4 regions of the Ruegeria sp. CDSB136 genome follow, and region 1 is predicted to be linked to each of the others. Evidence: riboswitches for the same ligand, from Rfam matches in the RefSeq annotation. Region 1 holds a riboswitch; each other region holds the start of a gene.
What was found. A riboswitch is a leader RNA that binds a small molecule or an ion and turns the genes downstream of it on or off. The one in region 1 is predicted to bind cobalamin.
Positions count from the first base shown of each region.

Region 1 (5,775 bases):
TCGGCCCCGCAATCGACAGGCGCTGCCCCGGTTCAAGTTGAAGTGAAGCGCCGTCCAGCACTGGTGGCTGGCCGAGATATGCAAAACAAATGTCTTCAAGCTTGAGGATCGTCATAGATAATCCAGGAACAGCAGGCCAAGGCAAACGGTGCACAGCATCGCGGCGAACATGTGATCGCGTCGGGTCATGTTAAAGTCCTGCAGCAACAAAAGACGCCCGGAAAACCCCCGGCATTTCATCGCCGCCAGAATCCGCTCTGACCGTTCAATCGCGCGCACCAGCATCATGCCGACCAGATACCCGAAGCTTCGGTAGGTGTGCCAGTTTGTGCCGGGGCGAAATCCGCGGATCTTCATCGCGCCGCGCAGGCGCAGGTATTCTTCCCGCAACACCTCGATGTAGCGGATGGTGAACATCAAAAGATGCACAAGCACCTCGGGGCAGCGCAGCTTGTGCAAAGCGTGTCCCAGGGTCACAGGTTCCATCGTTCCGACCAGAACCATCAGCGCAAGGATGACCGCGTTGGCCGTCAGTGCAATCTCGACAGCTTTCCAAAGGCCCTGCCAACTGGCCGGAAAGCCAAAAACCGTGAACATCGCGTCACCGGGCATTGAGAATGGCAGCAACACCAGCATGAAGATGATGAAACTGTCCATCATGGCCATACGCTTGAGGGTCCGGCCGACTGGCAAGCGTGACATCACCAGTAACCCAAGCGAGACGGACAAAGCGCCGATCAGCGCCGGAACACTATTGAGGGCAACCGTGACGATGGCAAAGATGCAGGCCAAAACGATGCGCATACGGGGATCGTAGTCTCCGATCATCCCGAAATGGGCGGCTCTGCCTGCCTCGGCCAGTGTTTTGGCCTGTGGTTCCAGCGCATGTGCCATCAGGTGGCCATCTTTTTGCGCGCGGCCAGATAAAAGCCGATGCCGAACAGACCAATGATATAACCAATACCACCCAAGATGTTCTGCAGATCATTGTGCTCGCGGTAGGCAGCGATCTCGCGCCGCAGTGGGCGGGTTTCGTCGCGCACCGCTTTGGCGATGGCGGCGCGTTCCTCATCCGAGAGCGAGGCCACAGTCACCGCTGCCGCGCCATCCGCAGATGCAACCGGCGTGGCTGTTTCAGAAAGCTCGGCTTCGACCCCCATGATTTCGGCCACTTCGTCGGCCGGCATGGCAACTTCGGCGACGTGCCCTGCACCCAGATCTGCCCTGAATGTATGAGTCACAGCTCTGGTCGGGCTGTAGAGAAAGAAACCGTCCGTATCGGTTACTGTGCGTCCCAGTTCAGAGCCGTCGGGGCCATAGACGATGACTTCCTGGTCTGCGGCCATATCGCCATTGGAAAACCCCAGCTCGCCTTCGATTGCGTCGCCTGCCGGAAAAACGCCCGCTATAACCTTGTGCGCAAGAGCCGGGAGCGGGGCGAGAGCAAGCGTACAAACAAGGATCAACTGTTTCATGTGGACGCAACCTTTACAAAAAGTTCCGGTTTGACCTTGCGGGCCAGAAGAACGGCAAAACCTGTCAGCACGGCCTCGATAGCCATGACGGGAATGTGGGCGAAAAAGACAAGCTTGGCAGCGGGCAGGAACTCATCGCCGGACAGCGCCAGCGAGACCGCGACAAAAGCCGTCGTGGCGGCGATCGAAAACGCGCCGCCGATGCCGCCCCAGATCGCCCCATGAACAGGTGAGCCACGTGCGATCAGGCGACCAAAGATCATCCAAGTCAACACCGCCGGAAGGGCGATATTCACCGTGTTGATCCCCAGCACGGTCAATCCGCCAAAACCGAAGAACACGGCTTGCAGCAGCAAGCCGACAAAAAGGGCCGGAAAGGCGGCCCAGCCGAGCAGAAGCCCGGCCAGACCGTTCAGAATCAAATGCACAGACGACGGGCCAATCGGCACATGGATCAGCGAGGCGACAAAAAAGCTGGCCGACAACACGCCCGCCGTGGGAATGCGATCCAGATCCAGCGATTTCAGGCCCAATGCGATCCCGCCAGCCGCGGCGACCGCACCGCCGATCACGACAGGGTTTGAAAGGGCTCCGTCGACGATGTGCATTCAGGCTTACTCCAGATCCCAGGCGCGGATCCAGATGACCGCATCCTGGCTCAGCTCTTTGCCTTCATGCTCGGTTTCCGGACCCACGCCCAAAGCGGCGAAGCCCCAGTACCCGGCTTTTGGCACACCAAAAGTGAAATATCCGTTGTCATCCGAAATCGCGACCAACGCGCCGCCCGGCAATGGGGACACGGTGGCGTCCTTCGCGCCGGTGCCGGTCATGTCCGGTGCTGCGGCGATGTACTCGATTTCGATTTCTGCGCCGGCGACGGGCTGTCCCTCGCTCAACACGCGACCGGTAAAGGTTGACCCGGCGATGATGTTGTAAGGCTTGTTCAGCGGCAGAATCTCGGTGGCCAGCCCCTGCGGCTGATCCCAGTCGGTCGGCAGTTCGTTTCGGTTGAGGTAAGCCTTGGTGATCTGCTGGATATAGATATCCTCGGATTCTTCGTAGTAAGGCGCAGGAACTGTAACCACCACATAGTCACCCGAGCGTTTAACCGGAACCGAGCCCAGGAACGCTTTGGCAATGTTGTCCGGTCCTTCAAAAGTGGTTTCTTCCAGCGTATCCATCAGATCGGTTTTTTCACCGTTGTGGATTACAAAGAATTCTTCCGGTCTTTCCAGGGTCATCACGTGACCAGCTTCAAACGGGTGCCAGAAAACCAGTTTGACCGGAACGTCACCGGGGCGTTCGATCATCGTGTCGTCGGTATATTCCAGCAGGAAATGGGCCTGCGCCAATGCAGGCATCGCCAAAGCAGCCGTTGCAGCCACCAGCAGTTTTTTCACAAATCGAGTCCTTCTCACGTCGCGCCTTCCCCGGCACAATTCTGCTTTGACGATGGGGAACGCGAAGCCATCTGCCTTGTCGGGCAAACAGATCCGGCGCACACCCCGTCGCCGATGATGAACGCCCCTTCCAAGGGCGCATGTTCGGCAGGTCTCCTGACTTGCGGGTCAAAGCGCTAAACTAACCTTCCCGGGATACCCCAGTGGCATTATCAGCCGCGCTCGCCGCCTACAGTTGCGGGGGCAGTTGCAGAGTTGGCGAAATGTGCCGCACTGCATTCCCTATTGCTTCCGAGGATGTCCCCGGAACCGAACATGGCGCGTTCATGCCAGAATATGTAAGACACGGTCAACAATTGATTGCGGCGTTGCATGGGCCATTTGCGAAATCAGAAATTGCATGTTCGCGCTTGCTACGCGGTTTGGTATGCGCCACCGCGAGTGTGTGTATTTTCCTAGATATCTTTCCGCGGTCAATAGTCGTCGGTTCAGTTCGCGGACTTGAGATTTTGGGCCTGAAACTGCGGGCGTTGACTCGCGTGTAAAATTGAACTCGCCGCAAATATGTAGGGTCGCTCCGATGCACAAAAGGTCCGACCCGTCCAGCGTCCGACGCAGAAGCAGAGTTGTTGTATTTGTCGCCGTGTTCACGCTACCATCGGGCAAAACAACAGTGCAGGTGCCTCGTGACCACAGAAACAAAACGCCCGCTTACCCTTCGCGATGTCTCGGAAGCGTCGGGGGTATCCGAAATGACGGTCAGCAGGGTCCTGCGCAATCGGGGTGATGTATCGGATGCGACCCGAACACGGGTTCTGGCCGCCGCAAAAGAGCTGGGTTACGTGCCCAACAAAATTGCGGGTGCGCTGGCATCCAGCCGGGTCAATCTGGTCGCTGTCATCATCCCGTCACTGTCCAACATGGTCTTCCCCGAGGTCCTGACCGGCATCAATCAGGTGCTGGAAGACACCGAATTGCAGCCAGTGGTCGGCGTGACCGATTATTTGCCGGAAAAAGAGGAAAAAGTCCTTTACGAGATGCTCTCGTGGCGGCCTTCGGGCGTGATCATCGCGGGTCTGGAGCACACGGAAGCGGCCCGGGCGATGCTGGATTCCGCGGGCATTCCGGTGGTCGAAATCATGGATACCGACGGCAAACCCGTGGATGCGATGGTCGGCATTTCGCACCGCCGTGCCGGCCGCGAAATGGCGCAGGCCATTCTGAAGGCCGGATACCAGCATATCGGCTTCATGGGGACCAAGATGCCTTTGGACCACCGCGCGCGCAAACGTTTCGAAGGCTTTACCGAAGTTCTGGGCAAACACGGGATCGAGATCGAGGATCGCGAGTTCTATTCCGGCGGCTCAGCACTGGCCAAGGGGCGCGAGATGACGCAGGCGATGCTGGAACGGTCGCCGGAACTGGATTTTCTGTATTATTCCAATGATATGATCGGCGCTGGCGGACTGTTGTACCTGCTGGATCAGGGGATAGACATCCCTGGTCAAATCGGGCTGGCGGGGTTCAACAATGTCGAACTGCTGCAAGGTCTGCCCCGCAAACTGGCAACCATGGATGCCTGCCGGCTGGAAATTGGCCGTCAGGCCGCAGGGATCATCGCCGCACAGCTAGCCGACCCGGAAGCCGAGATTGAAACCCGCGTAACCCTGACGCCAAAAATCAGCTACGGCGACACACTGAAGCGGCGTTAGAGTCTTGGCACTGCCGAAACTGGACAACCGGACAGCCCGTGCGGTGTTCATGGATCGTCACTTGCTGTCCGAAACCCCGTCGGGCAGCGCAAAGGGCGCGGATCTTCTGGACCTGATCCGACGGCTTGGTTTTGTTCAGTTGGACAGTATCAACACCGTGGCCCGCGCCCATGACATGATCCTGTTTTCGCGCAGGTCCACCTATCGCAGCACACATCTGAAGCGCCTGTATGAACGGGACAGGGCGCTGTTCGAGCATTGGACACATGACGCCGCCGTTATTCCGATGGAGTTCTACCGGCATTGGCACCTGCGCTTTCAGCGCGACGCCGATTTGTTGAAAGCCCGCTGGAAGAATTGGCGGCGGGATGGATTTGAACAACAGTTCGCCTCGGTTCTGCTGCACATCCGCGATCACGGTCCGGTATCCTCGTCCGATGTGGGAAAGGACGAAAAGAAAGGATCGGGCGGCTGGTGGGACTGGCACCCGTCCAAAACCGCGCTGGAGTTCTTGTGGCGCTCGGGCGCGCTGACCGTCATTGGCCGGGACGGCTTTCAGAAACGCTACGACCTGACCGAACGGGTGATCGAAACTCATCTGTGCCCCGGTCATGCACCATGCGACGCCGAAAAAACGGTGGACTGGCTGTGCAACGCCGCCCTCGACAGGTTGGGGTTTGCAACATCGGGCGAACTGGCTGCGTTTTGGGATACGGTCAGCGCGGCCGAGGCGAAAGACTGGTGCGCCGCAGCCCAAAAAAGCGGCGAGATTGAAGAAATCGAAATCAGCTGCGCGGATGGGCGTACAAGGAAAGTGCTTTCCCGCCCGGGCTTGGTTGAAGAGGCCCGTGAACTGCCCGCGCCACCGGGCAGGATTCGCGTGCTCAGCCCGTTTGACCCGATGCTGCGGGATCGAAACCGCGCCGAACGCCTGTTCGGGTTTCACTACAGGATCGAAGTGTTTGTGCCCGCGCCCAAAAGAACCTACGGCTATTATGTCTTCCCCCTGCTCGAAGGTGATCGGCTGATCGGCCGGATCGACATGAAGGCCCACAGGGATAGCGGCGAATTGCGGGCACAATCCGTCTGGCCCGAGCGAAAGTTGCGCTGGTCAGAGGCGCGCACCCGGCGTCTGGAGGCCGAGCTGGACCGGGTGCGCAGGTTTGCCGGCCTTGATCGTGTTGAGCT
Region 1 is NZ_JBXWOP010000014.1:125,767-131,541, reverse strand. It holds gene AC2FIR_RS15805 (energy-coupling factor ABC transporter ATP-binding protein) at 1-115, opposite strand, end outside; gene cbiQ (cobalt ECF transporter T component CbiQ) at 112-894, opposite strand; gene AC2FIR_RS15795 (NikL family nickel/cobalt ECF transporter subunit) at 894-1,475, opposite strand; gene cbiM (cobalt transporter CbiM) at 1,472-2,083, opposite strand; gene AC2FIR_RS15785 (DUF4198 domain-containing protein) at 2,090-2,875, opposite strand; cobalamin riboswitch at 3,005-3,204, opposite strand; gene AC2FIR_RS15780 (LacI family DNA-binding transcriptional regulator) at 3,562-4,587, shown strand; gene AC2FIR_RS15775 (winged helix-turn-helix domain-containing protein) at 4,592-5,775, shown strand, end outside.

Region 2 (5,775 bases), on a different contig from region 1:
GCAAGCGCGGCCTGATAATCTTCGAGCGACCAGGCAATCCGGGCGTCCAGCAATGTGTCGGCGATCGGTTCGGCAGGGGCTGTGTCATACCCGGCGCATTGCAAATCTGACAGCATCGCTTCGGCTGATGCCAGCGCATCAAGGCCCACCGCATGGGCCATCTGCCAGTCCTTGCCGGGGTAGGTGGACAGAACCAGAACCGGCACCTGTTCCGCTTTGGGTCGGTCGTTCAGATTCAGCCAGCCGGTTACACGATCAATGATCGCTTCGATCCGTTCAGGTTCAGCGCGGTGGGCAAAGCGGGAATACTCCAGGTGCGGATCGCGTTTGCCCGGTTCCTTGAATGAGGCGATGCCCGCCGAGATCCGCCCATCCACTTCGGGCAGCACGACGTGCATGGCAAGGTCGGCGGGGGAAAGACCGCGTTCGGCCTCGGCCCACGCTTTGCGGCGTGAAGTTGCCAGAGCGACCTGGAAAACCGGCACACCCGCCGCGTCAAGCGGAGAGGTTCCCGACGCACCTTTGCCCGAGAAGGAGGTGGCATTGATGATCGCAGAAGGTTCCAGTGCAACGGTGTTTTGGCGCATCCAGTCGGCGGCAGCAGGTGCCTTGAGGGAAGGGGCGAACATGCCCATTGCCTCGAACCCACGCGCACGCAGGCTGTGGATCAGGGCGGCGACCGGGCCGGTGTCGGCGGAGGTCAGGTAGGCGCGATAGAAAGTGACGATGATGCGTTTCGCATCGTTCGTAAATGCGGTTTCTATCTGGATTACGCCGCGGTCAGGGCACCAAACACCGCATTCGGGAAGGGTTTTGGCCCCCATCACCGGCCCGGCATAGAGACCTGCCGCCAAGGCCATCTGCGCCAAAGCCGCCTGCGCCGCGACCTCGCCGCCAGTGTCGCACAAATGTGCCAGCCGCCGTAGGGTCGAGACGGGCAGGGTAGAATAGTCGTCCAGCCGGGTATCCACACGCCCGTCGGCGGGCAGAACCGCCAGCGCGATGCCTTTGGCCTGCGCCAGCGCAAGAACCTGCTGCAGCCCGTATGACCAGTAAGGTACCCCACCAATCAGGCGGATCAGGATACCTTTTGCGCCGTCAAGCGTTTGTTCCACATATGTGTCAACGGACAGAGGGTGTTTCAGCGCCGTCAGATTGGCCAACCGCATCGTCGGCATTCGCCCTTCCGGCCCACCGCCGCGATGCCAGCCTGCCGCGAAAGCACCGAGATCGCTGTCCGAAAAGGACAACATCACCAGATCCGCCGGGCTCTGGCCCAGATCGGTCGGGGTCTCGGTTTCTTCAAGCCCGTGGCTTTCGCGGAAGACGACGTGCATGGCTTACTCGGCGGCCTCGGTCACACCCACGAGGATATCCCGGATTTCGGCCTCTTTGATGTCGTCGTGCTCGGCAATGACCACAAGACGCGAGCGGCGCTCCTCGCCGGGTTCCCAGGGGCGGTCGTACTGATGACGCACCCGGGCACCGACAGCCTGAACCAGCAGACGCATCGGTTTGCCGGCAACTGCCGCATACCCCTTGACGCGCAGGATGTTCAGTTCCCTGGCCAGACGTTCGATCTTGGCAACCAGATCGAGTGGGTCACTTTGCTCCGGCAGTTCGACGATGATGCTTTCGAAATCGTCATGTTCGTGGTCGTGGTGACCGTCGTGATGCGACGGACGCGCGTCCATGTCATCCTCGGCTGCGGCTTCCAGACCGAGCACGACGCGGACGTCTACGACGCCTTCGGCAACCTCTACGACGGGCAGCGGGCGCGGGGCCTCGGCTGCGATGATCTCTTTGGCTTTGGCAACACCCTCTGGCCCGGCCAGATCGGGCTTGGTCAGCAGGATGATATCGGCGCAGGATATCTGATCCTCGAACACCTCGGAAAGAGGCGTTTCGTGGTCGATCGAGTCATCGGCCAGGCGCTGGGCATCCACCGCCTCGACATTCGGAGCGAAGCGACCTGCCGCGACCGCCTCGGCATCGGCCAGAGCGATCACGCCATCCACAGTGATTTTTGAGCGGATATCGGGCCAGTCAAAGGCTTTCAGCAGCGGCTTGGGCAGGGCGAGGCCGGAGGTTTCGATCAGAATGTGATCGGGGCGCGGGTCCAGCGCCATCAGCGCTTCGATGGTCGGAATGAAATCATCGGCCACGGTGCAGCAGATGCAGCCGTTTGCCAGTTCCATGATGTTCTCTGCCGGACAATCGGGAATGGCGCAGGATTTCAGAATATCGCCATCGACGCCCACGTCGCCGAATTCATTGACCACGACCGCCAGACGTTTGCCCTGCGGGTTCTGCATCAGGTGCTTGACCAGCGTTGTCTTCCCCGAGCCCAGAAAGCCGGTGATCACAGTGACGGGTAATTTCTCAAGAGTGCTCATTTCAGGGCTCCAATCGGGGGAATGCGGGAGGCGCAGTTTTTGCGGAAATGTTCGGGGCGCTCACGCCATTTGACCAAGCCGTCCTCGGTCGCCAGATATTTGGTCGCACCGTCGACAATGGCGTCAACGTGTTCGGCTTCGTTCAGGTTCTCATAGACAAAGGTCCAGCGACCCGGTCCACCGCGCAGCACGATCGAGCAGCCCTGATCGCAGTTCGACAGGCATTCGACGGGTTTCAGCGTGATGCCTTCGGGCAGGTCGGCCTGTTGCAGCGCTTTGTGCAGCAATGTGCCGGGGCGTTTTTCATCATCCTCGACGGGCAGTCCACGGCGGCACGTGGTACAGACCAGCAACTCGACTGGTGCGGTCTCGGTCATGTCTCTCATCCCCCCAAATCCTCTTCGCGGGGGACGGGGTTTCATGCGGGCCACGCGTCTGCACATGGACCCGACACCGGAACACCCCGCCCGGTTTCTTCTTCGGGTGCTGGCAGGTCTCCCGGCTTGCGGATGTCAGAGACTTGCTCTGGCAGATGTCCCGCCTTCCCGGCCTTTCGGCCAGTGGCTATGGGCACCCTCTCCGGTCACGGTCGCGGGGGCGGCTGCGTTTGACGGAAAAACCGCTGACGCATTCCCTTTTCATCCATCCAGGGATGGACACCAACGGGTCGGACATGCGGCACAGGCGGGGGACTTGTCAAGCTTAAGGATGCGCGGTTTCGCCGCCGGAAGGAAAAAGCGACCTGAGGTGGTCACTCAGCGGCATCGCCGGGCGTTCACGGCGCCCGAAAACCTGCGTGATTGAGGTGTTCCGTGTGATGTTCGCTGATTTTGGAAGGGGTCGGCGGGAACCGGACGGGCGGGGCGGATTCGGCTTCAGAACCACTGGGGCAGGCCGCGTGTGGACGTTGCGGCGACCAACCGCCTGTCATTTCGGGCATCGCTAAACTGAGGGATTGGGGTTTCGTTGATTAAGTAACCGCCGTTCCGACCGGCTCGGGATACTCCATTTCAGTATTCGCGCAAGACCCGGCAAAAACGACCGCTTCGAGATCAAATCTGATGGCCGTCTTGCTGTGCACAGAGTAGCCAGATTTTTTGCAAAATTATGCCTCAAACTGCCCTTAGCGGGCGTCGGCGAACAGAATATGCCAGGAAACAAAAAATGAAAAAGTTAGCAGCTTTTCTTGTGTACTTACCCGTCGCTGCAGTTGCGGAAGACCGGGTGTTCGAGTGTGAAGCGGCGGATGCAAAATATCCGGAAATGGCGGCCACGCTGGTCAAATACGAGGGCCAGAACAAAGGGCATATTACCATTGGTGATATCGACAATAAGGCTGAGGTGTATCCCGGCCTCGACACCCTGACTTACCTGTATATCGGTGACGGCTTTACCCTGAATTACAACGTGAATCTCAAGACTGGCACGTTTGACTATTCGGCTTCGGGCAGCAAATCCGGATGGGGCAAAGGCAGCTGCAAGGAAGTTGTGGCCCAGTAATTCGCTAATGCCCGGTCTGCGGGTTGGGCCTTTCGGTTGCCGAGAAAAGTACTTGCCTGGTTCCGTCCGGAGGCCAATGTAGTTGGCCGTGGATGGAACCCGGTTAAAAGCGGCCGATCCGGTATGTGTCCAAGCCATTTGGGCGGCGTGCCAACCAATCAAATCTTTTGATCAGCAAGGTTCGGCACGCCCCGAACACGCCGGCGCGATTGATCTACCAGCGCTGAAGTTATTCGCGTTGGACCAGATATCCCGCGCCACCCGCCATGTTCCGTCATCTTCAAGATGGTAGATATTGATGCCATGGCCGGTGGAAACAGTGGCAGGACCCGAGTCACGCGGAACATCGGTGGCGGTAAACTCATAACGCTCAAACGCCCAGCTCGCTGCCACAACAAACTCCACTGATTGCTTTTTCCAACGGGTGTGAACGGCGTCGAAATACCCGCGCACCCAAGGCCCGACCTTGGCTTTGCCTTTCATGACAGGCGCGCCGGGTGCGATGAACACCACGTCATCAGTGACCGTCTCAAGGAATTGATCCAGTTTGTTCGAGTTGATCGCTGCAAGATACGCAGTGTGTGCGGCTTGCGGAGTCTCGGCTTTGGTGTCGGGCAGCGCCGGTGCCGCGATAGCCAACCCTATTCCAGTAAAAAGCATTGTCATCCTGATAGTCATATCGGCCTCCAAGCATTTGTGGCGATTGGACCTTGCCGGTTGTTCAAACCCGCCTGTCAACGCAAAACGCATTGCAGGACGATCGCATTGCAACGCAATCCGACAGGCTTTTAGGGCAATCGCAGTTTTAGATAGCTACACCACTGATTGTTCAATTCGCATCAGGTGTATTTCTCGACAATAGTCACATTTGGTGTACCTTGCGAGGCAGGAAAAAACAGCAATCATTAAGTATGTCTACTGAATGAATCTTATTGACTGGCATAAGTTGCCGCCGCTTACGACCCTCAGGGCGTTCGAGGCGACCGGCCGTTTAGGCGGCTATTCTGCCGCGGCACGTTCACTGAACGTAACCACTGCCGCAATTGCGCAACAGGTGCGAAAGCTTGAGGCTGATCTAGGGATTCCACTTGTGCGCCGAGAGGGCCGCGGACTTGCTTTAACCGAGGCCGGTTGGACGCTGGCCAGCACACTCAACGACGCATTCGAACAGATCGCAAAAGGCATTGATGATGTGACGGCTCAGGAGGCCGCTCGCGGTGTGAGTGTGTCTACGACTGTCCGATTTGTCGACGCGGTCATCATGCCACGTCTTGGCGGCTTCTGGGCGGAACACCCCGGCATCCAGGTGTCCTTCGCTGCGGAAGGAAATTCGTGGGACGTCGATCTCGAAGCCTTTGACATTGCGATACGCGGAGGCCCGCCAAACCATGTTTGGAGCGGCGCGGCCCAGAAACTGCTTCTAAAGTCGCCGTTCGTATTATGCGGCACACCAGAGCTTGTCAGGTTGGGTGCGAAAAACCTGACCGATGTGCCGTGGATACAGGACAAGAGCATCGGTTCCCAAGTCTTTGAAGGTGTCGTCCGGGACTTCGGCCTGCGCGTCGACGACCTTCAGCTTGTTGATCCGGGGGGATCGAAGTTCGAGCTGGACGCCGCCTTGCAAGGCTACGGATTGCATCTAAGCCCTCTAGTGACCGTCAAAAAGTACCTGGATAATGGCAGACTGGAAGCTATCGACGTGCCGCCGAAATGGGTGGCCTGCTACTTTGCGGTCTACCGAAAGGGGCGCATTTCCGATCAGGTAGGTGCTTTCCTGAAATGGCTTGAAGTGACGTGCGCACCACTTTCTCAGGAGGCTTGAGAACCTCGAACTGGATTCCGTCCAACGTCATATCGGGCACTGGCCCGTCATTATGTT
Region 2 is NZ_JBXWOP010000015.1:75,117-80,891, forward strand. It holds gene cobN (cobaltochelatase subunit CobN) at 1-1,337, opposite strand, end outside; gene cobW (cobalamin biosynthesis protein CobW) at 1,341-2,396, opposite strand; gene AC2FIR_RS16325 (DUF1636 family protein) at 2,393-2,773, opposite strand; cobalamin riboswitch at 2,868-3,075, opposite strand; gene AC2FIR_RS16330 (hypothetical protein) at 3,561-3,896, shown strand; gene AC2FIR_RS16335 (YybH family protein) at 4,068-4,574, opposite strand; gene AC2FIR_RS16340 (LysR family transcriptional regulator) at 4,819-5,718, shown strand.
Region 2: it holds a riboswitch for cobalamin, as region 1 does, so the genes downstream of both, AC2FIR_RS16325 (DUF1636 family protein) here and AC2FIR_RS15785 (DUF4198 domain-containing protein) in region 1, are expected to answer to the same signal.

Region 3 (5,775 bases), on a different contig from region 1:
CTCGACCACAGTGATGCCCGCTCTTCTGGCCATCCATCTGGGGTCGGTTCTGACCTTCTTCCTGCTCATGCCCTATACCAAGATGGCACACGGGTTCTATCGCCTCGCCGCACTTGTCAGAGATGCACAGAGGAAGCGGGGCACATAAATGGTTCGCACCAGCCGCTGCTTGCGCCCTGGATGGAAGGTGGAAAGGGTCCGGTCAGCGGGCTCTGGTCCTGAACAGGAGCAGGAACACGAACGCCGATCCGATTGAGGTTGTCACGATCCCGACAGGCAATTCCTGCGGGGCCAGCAACAAACGGCTGATAATATCCGAGCCCGTCAGCAATGCGGCGCCGACGAGAGCTGCGGTCGGCAGCAGATGGCCATGCAGCGGCCCCGCGATTCCGCGGGCGATGTGAGGGACCATCAGACCGACGAAACCGATGACACCGGCGACCGAGACGAACACCGCCGTTGCCAGCGCCGCAACAAAGAACATGCTGAACCGCAGTCCGCGCACGGGTACGCCGAGGGTAGAGGCAGTAAGGTCGCCGGTCAGCAGCGCGTCGAGCCAGCGGCTGCGGTAGAGAGAAAAGCTCAGGATCAGAAGCAGGCCTGCGCAGACCAGCGGAAACGTCTCCCAGCGGGCCAGGCCCAGACCGCCCAGCATCCAGAAAATCACGGAATGCGCGGCGCGGCTGTCGCCTGCAAAAATCAGGTAGTTGGTGATGGCCGAGAACAGGAACGAAACCGCAAGCCCGGCCAGGATCAGTTTTTCGGGCGCGCTTGTGCGTAAACCGTGAACCAGCGCCAGCACGATGCCCGACGCCACAAGCCCGCCGCAGAACGCGGCCAACGGCAGGGTCCAAAAGCCCAGCACGTCGCCGGTCACGGTGATCACGAACACGGCGCCGGCCGCCGCACCCGAGGACAGGCCGAACAGGAAAGGATCAGCAAGATCGTTGCGGGTTGTGGTTTGCAGGACGACGCCGACGATGCCCAACCCGGCGCCGATTACGGCCGCGAACAGGGCGCGCGGCAGGCGCAAATCAAACACGATCCGGTGCAACGGCGACATTTCCCCGTCACTCAGACCTGTTCCCAGCAAGACAGCGGTGAACGTGTCGGAAACCGGAATGGATGTGGTGCCGTAGATGGTTGAGATCAGCAAAAGGGCGGCCAGAACGACCGCCCCCAGCAGAAGTGTCAGGCCAAGTCGACCCATATCAGTTGAGATCCGGATGCATGGCCTGCGCCATTTTCAGGATCGCCTCGATATTTGCCGGTCCGGGGGTAAGTTCCTCGTACCGCAGGCCAATCCAGGCCTCGTTCTTGACGGCATCGGTCTGGGACATCACCGGATGCTCCTGCAGAAATTTGAAGGTATCCTCGGCGCCGTTGCCGGTCTGGTAATCCAGCAGCACCAGAAATTCGGGGTTGGCGGCCGCCACCGTTTCCCACGAGGTGCGGCCCCAGCTTGTATCCATGTCATGGGTCACGTTTTCACCGCCCGCTGCGGAAATCATCGCATCGGGAATGGCAAACTTGCCCGCGGTGAAGGGCGCATCAGCCGGACCATCCAACAGGAAAACGCGCGGTTTGGGCAGATCGGCTGTCCGGGTTTCGATCTCGGTCAGTTCTTCTTTCCAACCATCAACCAGTTCCTTCGCCTTGTCTTCGACCTGCATGACCTGGCCCAGGCGCAGAACGTCATCAAACAGCAGGTTCATGCTGGCTTCGGGGCGGTCCTTGTCCAGATGCACGCAGCTTTCGGACAGGATCAAGGTCTTGATGCCAAAGGGTTCCAGCGTGTCAGGGGTCACGTCTCCGCCCGGCTTCATCCCGTAATACCAGCCCGCGAAGAACATATCGGGTTCGGCGGCCACAAGGTTCTCGACCGTTGGGTATTTGGGCGCAAGCTCGGGAATGTCGCCGCGCAGCGTATCGAATTCCGGGCTGGTCTTGTACCATCCGGTGATGCCGGTCAGCCCGACGATCTTGTCCTGCAGACCCAGCGCAAAGGCCATGTCGGTCATGTTCATATCGTGCACGACAATCCGCTCGGGCGCAGTTTCAAAAACCAGCGGCTTGCCGCAATTGTCGACGGCAATTTCTTGCGCCGACGCACCGCCTGCCAGGGCTGTGGTCAGGACCACCGACCAGATCTGTTTCATTCAAAGATGCTCCTAGGGTTAGTTTGAGACCGAGGTTTTTCGGATATCCAGCGCCGGAATCACGCGGCCCTCATGGTGAAAGTACAGGTAGTCGACGCCAAAGGTTTCCCGAACCTGGTCCGAGGTCAGCACATCGGCCACGGGACCAAAGCCCGTGAGCCGCGCGGATTTCATCATGGCCACATGGGTGGCGAATTCGGGGATCATGACGAGGTCGTGGACGATCATAACCACCGTGATGCCCAACTCGGCAACCAGCGACAGCATCCGCCCCTTGGCGTCGGGGTCCAGATGGTTTGTCGGTTCGTCCAGAAACAAAAGCGAAGGGTTCTGTGCCAGAGCGCGCGCAATATGCGCACGTTGACGTTCACCCCCGGAAAGTACGCCCATTCGTTTGTCCGCCAGATCACTCAGACCTGTCAGGTTCAAAACCCTGTCCAGTTCGGCGGCGTGGCCCTCTTTCGACCGATCAGCCCGGATCGGGATTTGCCCCAAGGCCACATATTCCCGCAAAGACAGTCTGCTATCCGGCAGTTCGTGCTGACTGACAACAGCGATCATTCGGGCGCGCTCGTTGGCGGGCATGTGTTTCAGGCTGCGCCCATTGATCAAAACGTCGCCCAGCACCAGTTCGGCCGTGCCGCACAACAGGTTCAGAAGCGTCGTCTTCCCGGCCCCGTTCGGCCCGGCAATTGCAAGGATTGCGCCTTCTTCCAGTTCAAAAGACGCCGCTTGCAGCAGAACATCACCATTCAGCGCATAGTATTCGACGTCACGCACGGCAAGAAATGCAGAGGTCGTCATGAAGGCTCCTCCAAAATCATTCGGGGCAAACGGGAAAGGGTTTTGTCAAAAAGCGCGCTCGGCCTGTCGGACGCGCATGTCCATCCATCGGCACTGTTCTGATATTGCAACGCGAATTCGGCCAAGGCCGCGATGTCATGCGGGGTCCGGATGTCACCGAACAGGTATTGGGCTTTGCCGGCGGCCTGAAACCCAACAGTTGTCGGCTGCGCACACCCGGCCATGCAATCGACCGTGCGAATGGCAAACCCGGAAGGTAGCGCATCTGACAAAGAAGAGCGTATTTTGTCCGCAGACAAATCACCGTTGCATGTCGAACAGATCAGAAGAATATGATCAGTGGCGTCTGACATGGTCCGCTCCACTTGTTGCCAAGCGCGGACAGAAGGTGCTGATCATGTAAACACGTGACTGACGTGCCATCTAAGCCTCCTTCCAGGGCGCCCCGCCCTGGGTTGGTTGAACACTGATGGCAGGTCTCCTGACTCGCGGGTCCTTGCTTGGCCTTCCTTCCCGGCCTATTCGGCCAGTGGGTGTTTGGCGTCGCTCACCGCTTACAGTTGCGGGGGCAGTTACGGACTTGGCCTTCAGGGCCGCACCGTATTCCCTTTTCATCCCTCGGGTCTTCCTTCGGGAACCATCTACTAGCTAAGTGCCTCAGACCCGGGCATGCGTCAATACAGAATTATTGGCAGGACAATCGGATCGGCTGGGCAGGGCGGTGTTCGAATTTCACCGCCCGAGGCTCTCGGATTCAGCGTAGGGGTTCAGTTTTCCAGCAGTTTTAAGACTTGCTCGCGCTCGGACAGGACCAGCAACAGGGCGAGATCGCCCGGTTCGATCTGATCCAGTATTGTCCTGCTCGCCTCGGTCGGGGAAGGCGCGCTCAGGATCTGCTCATCCCGAAGACCCTTGTCCATTGCCGCCTGCTTAATCAGCTTTGGAATCTCACCAAGGTTGCGTCCCCGCAGATAGCCCTCAAGCTCGGCAGCGACGACCACATCCGGCTGGAACCGCAAGGCCGTTTGCGTGACATCGATGATGTCCTGATCGGACCGGTCCCCGGCATGGCTTAGCAGTATGAAGCGGCGCTTTGCCGGAAGTCCGGACAAAGCCTCGCACACCGCTGCGACCGAATGTGGGTTATGCGCAAAATCGACAAAGACACGGGCGCCGTTATGTGAAAACTCGTTGCACCGGCCAGGATTATCTTTGGCGTCTGGCTTGAACCCGGACAATCCGGCGCGAATGGCCTGCATCGGGATATCGAGTGCGCGGGCCAGACACAGCGCAGTCATTGCGTTGAGAATATTGTACCTGGCAGCCCCGCCCATGGCGAGCGGCACATCGTGAACCGAAATCACCGGTTGTTCCGAGAAGCCATCGAAGAACACAATCATCTCGTCCCGCAGGAAGGCACAACAATGTCCTTGCTCGCGGGATTGTTGGATCAGTGCGTTTTTCTGGTCCAGCGAGAACCACCAGATCCTGCAGGACGTGTTCAGTGCCTCATCCCGGACATACGCGTCATCCGCGTTCAGGGCCAGAACGCCATCTTTCTTAAGGGTGCGGTGCACGGCGAACTTGGCATGCGCCAACTCCGGAACCGTGTTGACGCCATACTGACCCAGATGATCATTGGCGACATTTGTGACAGCCGCAGCCGAGGCGGCATGGGTTGGAAGACCCCGGCGCAGGATTCCACCACGGGCAACCTCCAGACAGGCGACTTCAAGCCGCCGGTCGCGCAGCAGCATGCGCGCTCCGCCGGGGCCGGAATAATCACCACGGTCGAGGATGTCGTCGCCGACGCGGACAAACTCGGTCGAGGTCAGCCCGGCAACCTTGCCCGCCGCCCGGGCGATCGCCTCAAGCAGCCGGGTCGTTGTGGTCTTGCCATTGGTTCCGGTGATGAAGGCGACGGGGATGTTATGCAAGGCGTCCCACTCGACTTCATCAGGCGCAGGCAGAGCGTTCCAGGCCCAGATCTGGCTTCCGACCCCGTGGCCGATCGAAATCTTGTCGTCGTCACACAGGATATCGACGCCCCGCGCCGAGGCCGCCTGGATCAGGGCGATCAGGGCCGGATTTGCCTCTTTGGCCATGACGTCGCGGACGTCGGCGATCATCTTGTCGAAATCGCCGGTTGTTTCCCCGACCAGCGCCGCGGCACAGAAATGCCATGCGGTCTGGACCGCAAAGATCGCTGAATATAGCTGATCCATCGGCGCTGAAATCGCAAGGTTCACGCCGCCGGTGAATACCCGATATGTCAGCTTTTCTTGGTGCCAGCCGAGCGCATCCAGCACGCGACGTGCATGATGCTGCCACAGCTCAATGACACGCGAAGACTGCTCCTGGCCAAAAAAGACGTCCATGATTGCGCCCGGGTGATCCCAGAGCAACCCGGGCCCGGTCAGCCGGCGCGCATCGTCTACCCGAAACGCGTCACTGGTCGCGCTGGGGATGGTCAGCGCGGTCTCAAGCTCTTCAATTCTGTCCATTCCGGTGCCCTCGGCTCAATCCGCGTCTTCGCTGATTTCGCGGGCCAGACGCACGCCGCGCTCGTCCCGGATCAGGGCCTGATCGCTGTCGAACATGTCCTCGAAAGAGGTCTCAACAGGGGCAGGCTTGCCGATTGCTTCAGCTTCAGGTGCGTCTCCATCCGAATTGAAGTAGATGATCTGTTTCCAGCAGCGGGTGGTGTCGTCGCCGAATATCACCAGCAGATCGCCGGGAGCTGCCATTTCAAGACCCGCCGTCACCGCTTCGACCTCATCAGGGATGATTGTGATCGCCTCATCCGGCGTGC
Region 3 is NZ_JBXWOP010000006.1:63,193-68,967, forward strand. It holds gene tcuB (tricarballylate utilization 4Fe-4S protein TcuB) at 1-148, shown strand, start outside; gene AC2FIR_RS08265 (FecCD family ABC transporter permease) at 203-1,210, opposite strand; gene AC2FIR_RS08270 (ABC transporter substrate-binding protein) at 1,212-2,159, opposite strand; gene AC2FIR_RS08275 (ABC transporter ATP-binding protein) at 2,178-2,963, opposite strand; gene AC2FIR_RS08280 (DUF1636 family protein) at 2,960-3,316, opposite strand; cobalamin riboswitch at 3,418-3,620, opposite strand; gene AC2FIR_RS08285 (Mur ligase family protein) at 3,731-5,467, opposite strand; gene cphA (cyanophycin synthetase) at 5,483-5,775, opposite strand, start outside.
Region 3: it holds a riboswitch for cobalamin, as region 1 does, so the genes downstream of both, AC2FIR_RS08280 (DUF1636 family protein) here and AC2FIR_RS15785 (DUF4198 domain-containing protein) in region 1, are expected to answer to the same signal.

Region 4 (5,775 bases), on a different contig from region 1:
GCGTGAATCAGTTTTCATCTGTTCCAGCCTGTCCGAATCTCCCCGGAGATGCGCTGCGCGATCCAGGCCCGAGCCGCCAAATGTCACTGTTTCCGCGTTTTTCATTGAATATCCTCAGGGTGTTGCGCACAGGGCTGCCACGACTGCCGAGTTGTTGCAATGCCAATTCATGAACACCGGGACGTGGCAATGCCGCTGAATGGTCCCACCGGCGCCAAGTTATTTGCACTTACTCATTCTTTTAGTGAACATGGCTTAGATTGAATTGCCCAAAGTAGAAAATTGCACCCGACCACTGTTTCATCTCAGCGCCAACATACTTCAGCCGGTCGCATTCGGATTTTGGCCACGACCGATCTGCACATGAATCTGACAGGGTTCGACTATCACGCGGATGAACCGGATCCGGCGCGGGGCTTCACCCGAACGGCCAGTCTGATCCGCGCCGCCAGAGAAGAAGCGCAGAAAGACGGAGCACTGGTATTCCTGTTCGACAACGGAGATGCCCTTCAGGGAACGCCGTTTGGCGATTGGGCGGCAGAGCAGACTGATGACAACCACGTGTTGATGCAGGCCTTCCGGGAACTTGGCTATGACGCAATCGGACTGGGCAACCATGATTTCGACTTTGGCCTGCAAACGCTGAATCGCGTTCTGGACGGCGCACCGTGCCCGGTGATTTGCAGCAATGCCCGGCAATTGACCACCGGGGCCAAATGGAATGACCGCGCTATACTAAAACGCTCTCTTCTGGTTGACGGCGTCGAAACACCGTTTCGTCTGGGTCTTTTGTCGATCCTGCCGCCGCAAACGGCGCAATGGAATGCGCACCGGGTACAGGATGTGGTCGTGTTCGAAGATATTCTGGAGGCCGCGCAAAAGACGGTCGAGGCCCTGCGCACGGACGGCAGCGATGTGATTGTCGCCCTGGCGCATTCGGGCCTTGGACCTTCGGAACCCGCGCGCGGAATGGAGAACGCCGTCATACCGCTGGCCGCGATCGACGGGATCGACGCCATTGTTGCAGGCCATACGCATCTCACACTTCCCGGCAAGGATCACGAAGGGCTGGATCATACGGACGCAACCCGGGGGCATGTACATGGCAAACCGGTTGTCATGCCTGGCGTCGCCGGGACGCATCTTGGCATCATTGACCTGCATGTGCAGAAAACCTCTGCCGGGCGATGGAAGGTTGTCGGGCAGCAGGTTAAGCTGCCGCCTGTTCTCTCCCGGCACGGGAACGGAGCGGTATCCGAAGACCCCGGAATGCAGCATCTGTTCAGTTACGGCCACGAAGAAATCCGTGCGCTGGCCTCAAGACCCGTGGGCCACACCGGTCAAAGCCTGCACAGCTATTTCAGCTTTTGCGCACCAGATCGGGGCCTCGCGCTGGTCGCCAGCGCCCAGGCAGCGGCATTGAACCTCCATCTGGACGAAGACCTGCGGGGGCTTCCACTGTTGTCCGCTGTTTCGCCCTGCAAGTTCGGAGGCCGCGCGGGACCGCGCTCCTACACGGAAGTACCGCCCGGAAAGGTTCGGTTGCGCAATGTTTCGGATCTTCATTCTTTCCCGAATGAACTGCGCGCCGCGCTTGTCACCGGCGACATGGTCCGTGACTGGCTTGAAATGTCGGCGGGCATTTTCAATCAGGTGGATGAAGGAGCTGTCCGCACTCTGACCGATGAAACACGGGCCGGGCATAACTTCGATGTGCTGTTCGGCCTGACCTATCGGATCGATCTTTCCCAGCCGGCGCGTTTTGATTCTCACGGAATGCTGGTCGATCCCGCTGCAAACCGTGTCCGCGAGATTTGCTGCGGTGGAATCCCTGTTGAACCCACCCAGAAATTCGTTGTGGCCCTGAACAGTTACCGGGCCAGCGGCGGCGGACACTTCCCTGTTGCGCATCAGGCCCGGCAGATCAATCTGCCGGCCTTACCCATCAGGCACGTCCTGCGCGACTATCTTTCGGGGGGATTACCGGGCGACCCGATGCAATCTGCGCCCTTCCCCTTCAGCCTTGTCCGGCTTCCCGGGCACGCTTCGATTCTGAAAACCGGGCCGGGAGCAAGGGCGCATCTTTCCGAACTGGACGCATACGATCCGCATGTGCTGGGGCATGACCCGGAAGGCTTTCTGCGGATCAGACTGTCACTCTGACGGGTTGTCTTCCTGGCGCAACTTCCCTATATCGACGATTGAGAGGTTGGCGCGGGCGAGCGCCTCGCCAACCTGGTCAGGTCCGGAAGGAAGCAGCCACAACGAGCCCCGCTTGGGTCGATGTCCAACCTCTCACTTCATCCCGCAATCGTCACATCTTTCCGGTCGGAACGGACTTGCTGCTCCGCAGACTCGATCAGCCTCGGCCAGACCGCTTTGTTTTTGCGCGCAAAAACACCAATGTGGCCAATGGATTTCAGCCCGAAATCCTTTGGTTCAAGCACATGACGGTTGGCGTCCGGGCCGTATAGCTCGGCCAGCCTCCAGACCGCATTTTCAGGCACCATCTGGTCGTCCGAAATCGCAAACAGGTCAACCGGACCACCGGCCCGCGGCCAGGTCGCTGCGGGCAGGCTTTGGCCAATTTCAGGCAAATAGCTGTTCGGCGAGGTGCACCATTTTCGCCATTGCCAGTAGACCTTTGACGGCAGGTCCGAGCCAAACCCAATGGCCTTGCCGGGCAGATACCCCAGCATATGAACTGCAAAAGGCGCATGACCGTACCAGAAGATTCCGGCCAGCCCCCTGTAGGGCCACGGATGATCCGACAACGTAACCAGGCCTGAACACACACAAATCATCCGGTCGACCTGATCCACATCCGATTGCAATGGCCCAAGCATACCCCCCAGCGAATGACCAATGGTCCACTGCCGCGCACTTGGGAATCGCCGCCGCATCTCGGCCCGGGCCGCGGGAATATCGACCAGCGCCCAATCGGACATGGTGACACGCGAATCCTTCAGGCGCCCCGATAACGATTTTCCGAAATCGCGGTAATCATAGGTGAGGCAGGCAATGCCCTGCTCTTCCGCCAGCCACCGGGCAAAATGCTGATAATAGTCCTGGGGAACGCCGGTCGCGCTGTTCAGAACAACTACGATATCAGGCGCTGCAACAGGCAGGTACAGGCGACCCGACAGCATCGCCGTCCCGGCGGGAAATCGTATGTCTTCGGTCAAGACCCGTTCCTGTATGTCCAACATCTCATGCTCCGCTCTCAACTGAACAGTTCAGTTCACCTATCTGTCAGGCCAGTCGCCCGCTCAAGTCAACCCGGTGCAAACATGACCAAACGTCCGCTTTCCCGACCACGCATCGGACCAAATGCCTCGGCCCGCGCTATGCGCTTGACTCGGGGACCCGGCAACCGCTAGCGATGAGGCGATGGTTTCCGCGCCCTTTCCGGGGCCGGGATGAAAAGGGAACACGGTGCGGTTCTGTCTGGCATTGCCGGAAGGAACCAAGGCCGAGACTGCCCCCGCAACTGTAAGCGGTGAGCAATGCCGAAACACCACTGGCCGAAGGGCTGGGAAGGTCGGCAAAGCGATGACCCGCAAGTCAGGAGACCTGCCATCGATACTGAAACCGAAACTCGGGCGGGGTGTCCGGGCAGGTCCTGATGGCATAGCCCCGTCACACCTGATCCTTGCCCCGCGCCGCGCGCGGAGGGCGCATTATGATCTGGAAGACAAGGACACACGAATTTTCTGCCACTGTGTGCCAGCGCACCGGCAAACCCTGTCCGGCACTGGCGCAAATGGCGCGGGCTCTGACGCGCGCCGTGGCAAGCGCCGGCCCGGCCGCAACCCCGCAATTCGCCATTGAAGGCAGCAGCGAGCTTGCCCATTGCCCCGAAGGGTGCATGGCCCGGTTCCACGCGCGGCCAGACAAAATCCGGGTGTTTTGCGGAACGAATGAGGAAACTCCGGGCGACAGGTTGGAGGATTATGCAGACATGATGTTCTGCGCAGAGTTCCGTGCGCTGCCGTCCGCAATTCTGTCGGACCCGCCCTGCGCCATGCTTGAAGCTTCGGCCCTGGCAGGTCGCCAAGTAGCGGCCCAGGCCGGACATTTGTCGGCCTGACCTACGGGTCCGCGCTGGCCGGAATCAATTGCGTGGCCCATGCCAGTTGTGCATCTGTTTCAACCGCACAGGGCCGCACCGCCCTCAACCGTTTCAGGGCTGCACCCGGTTGCTCGCCGCATTCGACCATCAGGCGCAACACCACCATTCCGGACCGGCCACAGCCGCCCCGGCAATGCACCAGAATGCGCCCGCCCCCTGACAGAGCATGGCGGACGGCCGCGCTTACATCGGGCCAGCGCGCAGTCACGGCGTCGGGGGGCGCACCGAAATCTTCGACCGGCAGATGGACCCAGCGGCAGGCGCGCGCCTGAATGTCGGTTCCGAAGTCACGCGCGCCGTCCTGCAGCATCTCGACTTCGGTCGTCATTGAAATGACAAGACCGGGCTTCCAGTCGGAAATCGCATTCAGGTCCTGGGCATATTTACCCCCACGCCCCGGCATTGATGTCAGGGCCAGAGTACCTCCTCCGACCTGCAGCGCATGAATAATCATCTGAGACATGCAACGCGCCCTCCTTAATCGTTACGCACAAGAATCCGGTCAAAAATGCTTTCGCCTTCATTTTTACGCGCATCCCGAAGCATTCCCAAATGAATTTCGCGAACCGGCTGTGGACGCAGGCGGCGGCGCACTCTACGCTGCACTTCTGATACGAATCCGACAGAGCAGAAATGACCGACACGCCCAGCCCCGCTTATCAGGTTCTTGCCCGCAAATACCGCCCGGAAACCTTTGCCGACCTGGTTGGTCAGGATGCCATGGTGCGCACCCTAAAAAACGCGTTCGAGGCAGACCGGATCGCGCAGGCCTTCATCATGACCGGCATCCGCGGCACCGGCAAAACGACAACGGCGCGGATCATCGCCAAGGGCATGAACTGCATCGGCCCCGATGGCGACGGCAAACCGACGACCGAACCCTGCGGCCAATGCGAACATTGCGTGGCGATCATGGAAGGCCGCCATGTCGACGTGATGGAGATGGACGCCGCCAGCCGCACCGGCGTGAACGATATTCGCGAAATCATAGACAGCGTCCGCTATCGTGCTGCCAGCGCGCGCTACAAGATCTATATCATCGACGAGGTTCACATGCTCTCGACCAGCGCGTTCAACGCGCTGCTCAAGACACTTGAGGAACCGCCCGAGCATGTGAAGTTCATCTTCGCGACTACCGAAATCCGCAAGGTTCCGGTTACGGTCCTGTCGCGCTGCCAACGCTTCGACCTGCGCAGAATCGAACCCGAGGACATGATCGGTCTTCTGAACAAGATCGCCGCCGCCGAGGGCGCCCAGATCGCAGAAGACGCGCTGGCGCTGATCACCCGAGCGGCCGAAGGTTCGGCGCGTGATGCAACTTCGCTGCTGGATCAGGCGATCTCGCACGGGGCCGGTGAAACCAGTGCCGATCAGGTCCGGGCGATGTTGGGTCTGGCGGACCGGGGCCGCGTCCTGGACCTGATGGACATGATCCTGCGGGGCGACGCGGCGGGGGCGCTGACAGAGCTAAGCGCTCAGTACGCCGAGGGCGCCGACCCGCTTGCCGTGCTGCGCGATCTGGCCGAAATCACCCATTGGGTGTCCGTGGTCAAAATCACGCCAGACGCCGCCGAGGACCCGACCGTTTCGCCCGACGAACGCGCACGCGGACAGCAAATGGCCGAAGCCCTGCCGATGCGTGT
Region 4 is NZ_JBXWOP010000002.1:170,558-176,332, reverse strand. It holds gene nudC (NAD(+) diphosphatase) at 1-105, opposite strand, end outside; gene AC2FIR_RS03270 (bifunctional 2',3'-cyclic-nucleotide 2'-phosphodiesterase/3'-nucleotidase) at 283-2,163, shown strand; RNA gene ffs (signal recognition particle sRNA small type) at 2,203-2,301, shown strand; gene AC2FIR_RS03260 (alpha/beta hydrolase family protein) at 2,301-3,209, opposite strand; cobalamin riboswitch at 3,375-3,595, shown strand; gene AC2FIR_RS03255 (hypothetical protein) at 3,683-4,090, shown strand; gene AC2FIR_RS03250 (protein-tyrosine phosphatase family protein) at 4,092-4,595, opposite strand; gene AC2FIR_RS03245 (DNA polymerase III subunit gamma/tau) at 4,766-5,775, shown strand, end outside.
Region 4: it holds a riboswitch for cobalamin, as region 1 does, so the genes downstream of both, AC2FIR_RS03255 (hypothetical protein) here and AC2FIR_RS15785 (DUF4198 domain-containing protein) in region 1, are expected to answer to the same signal.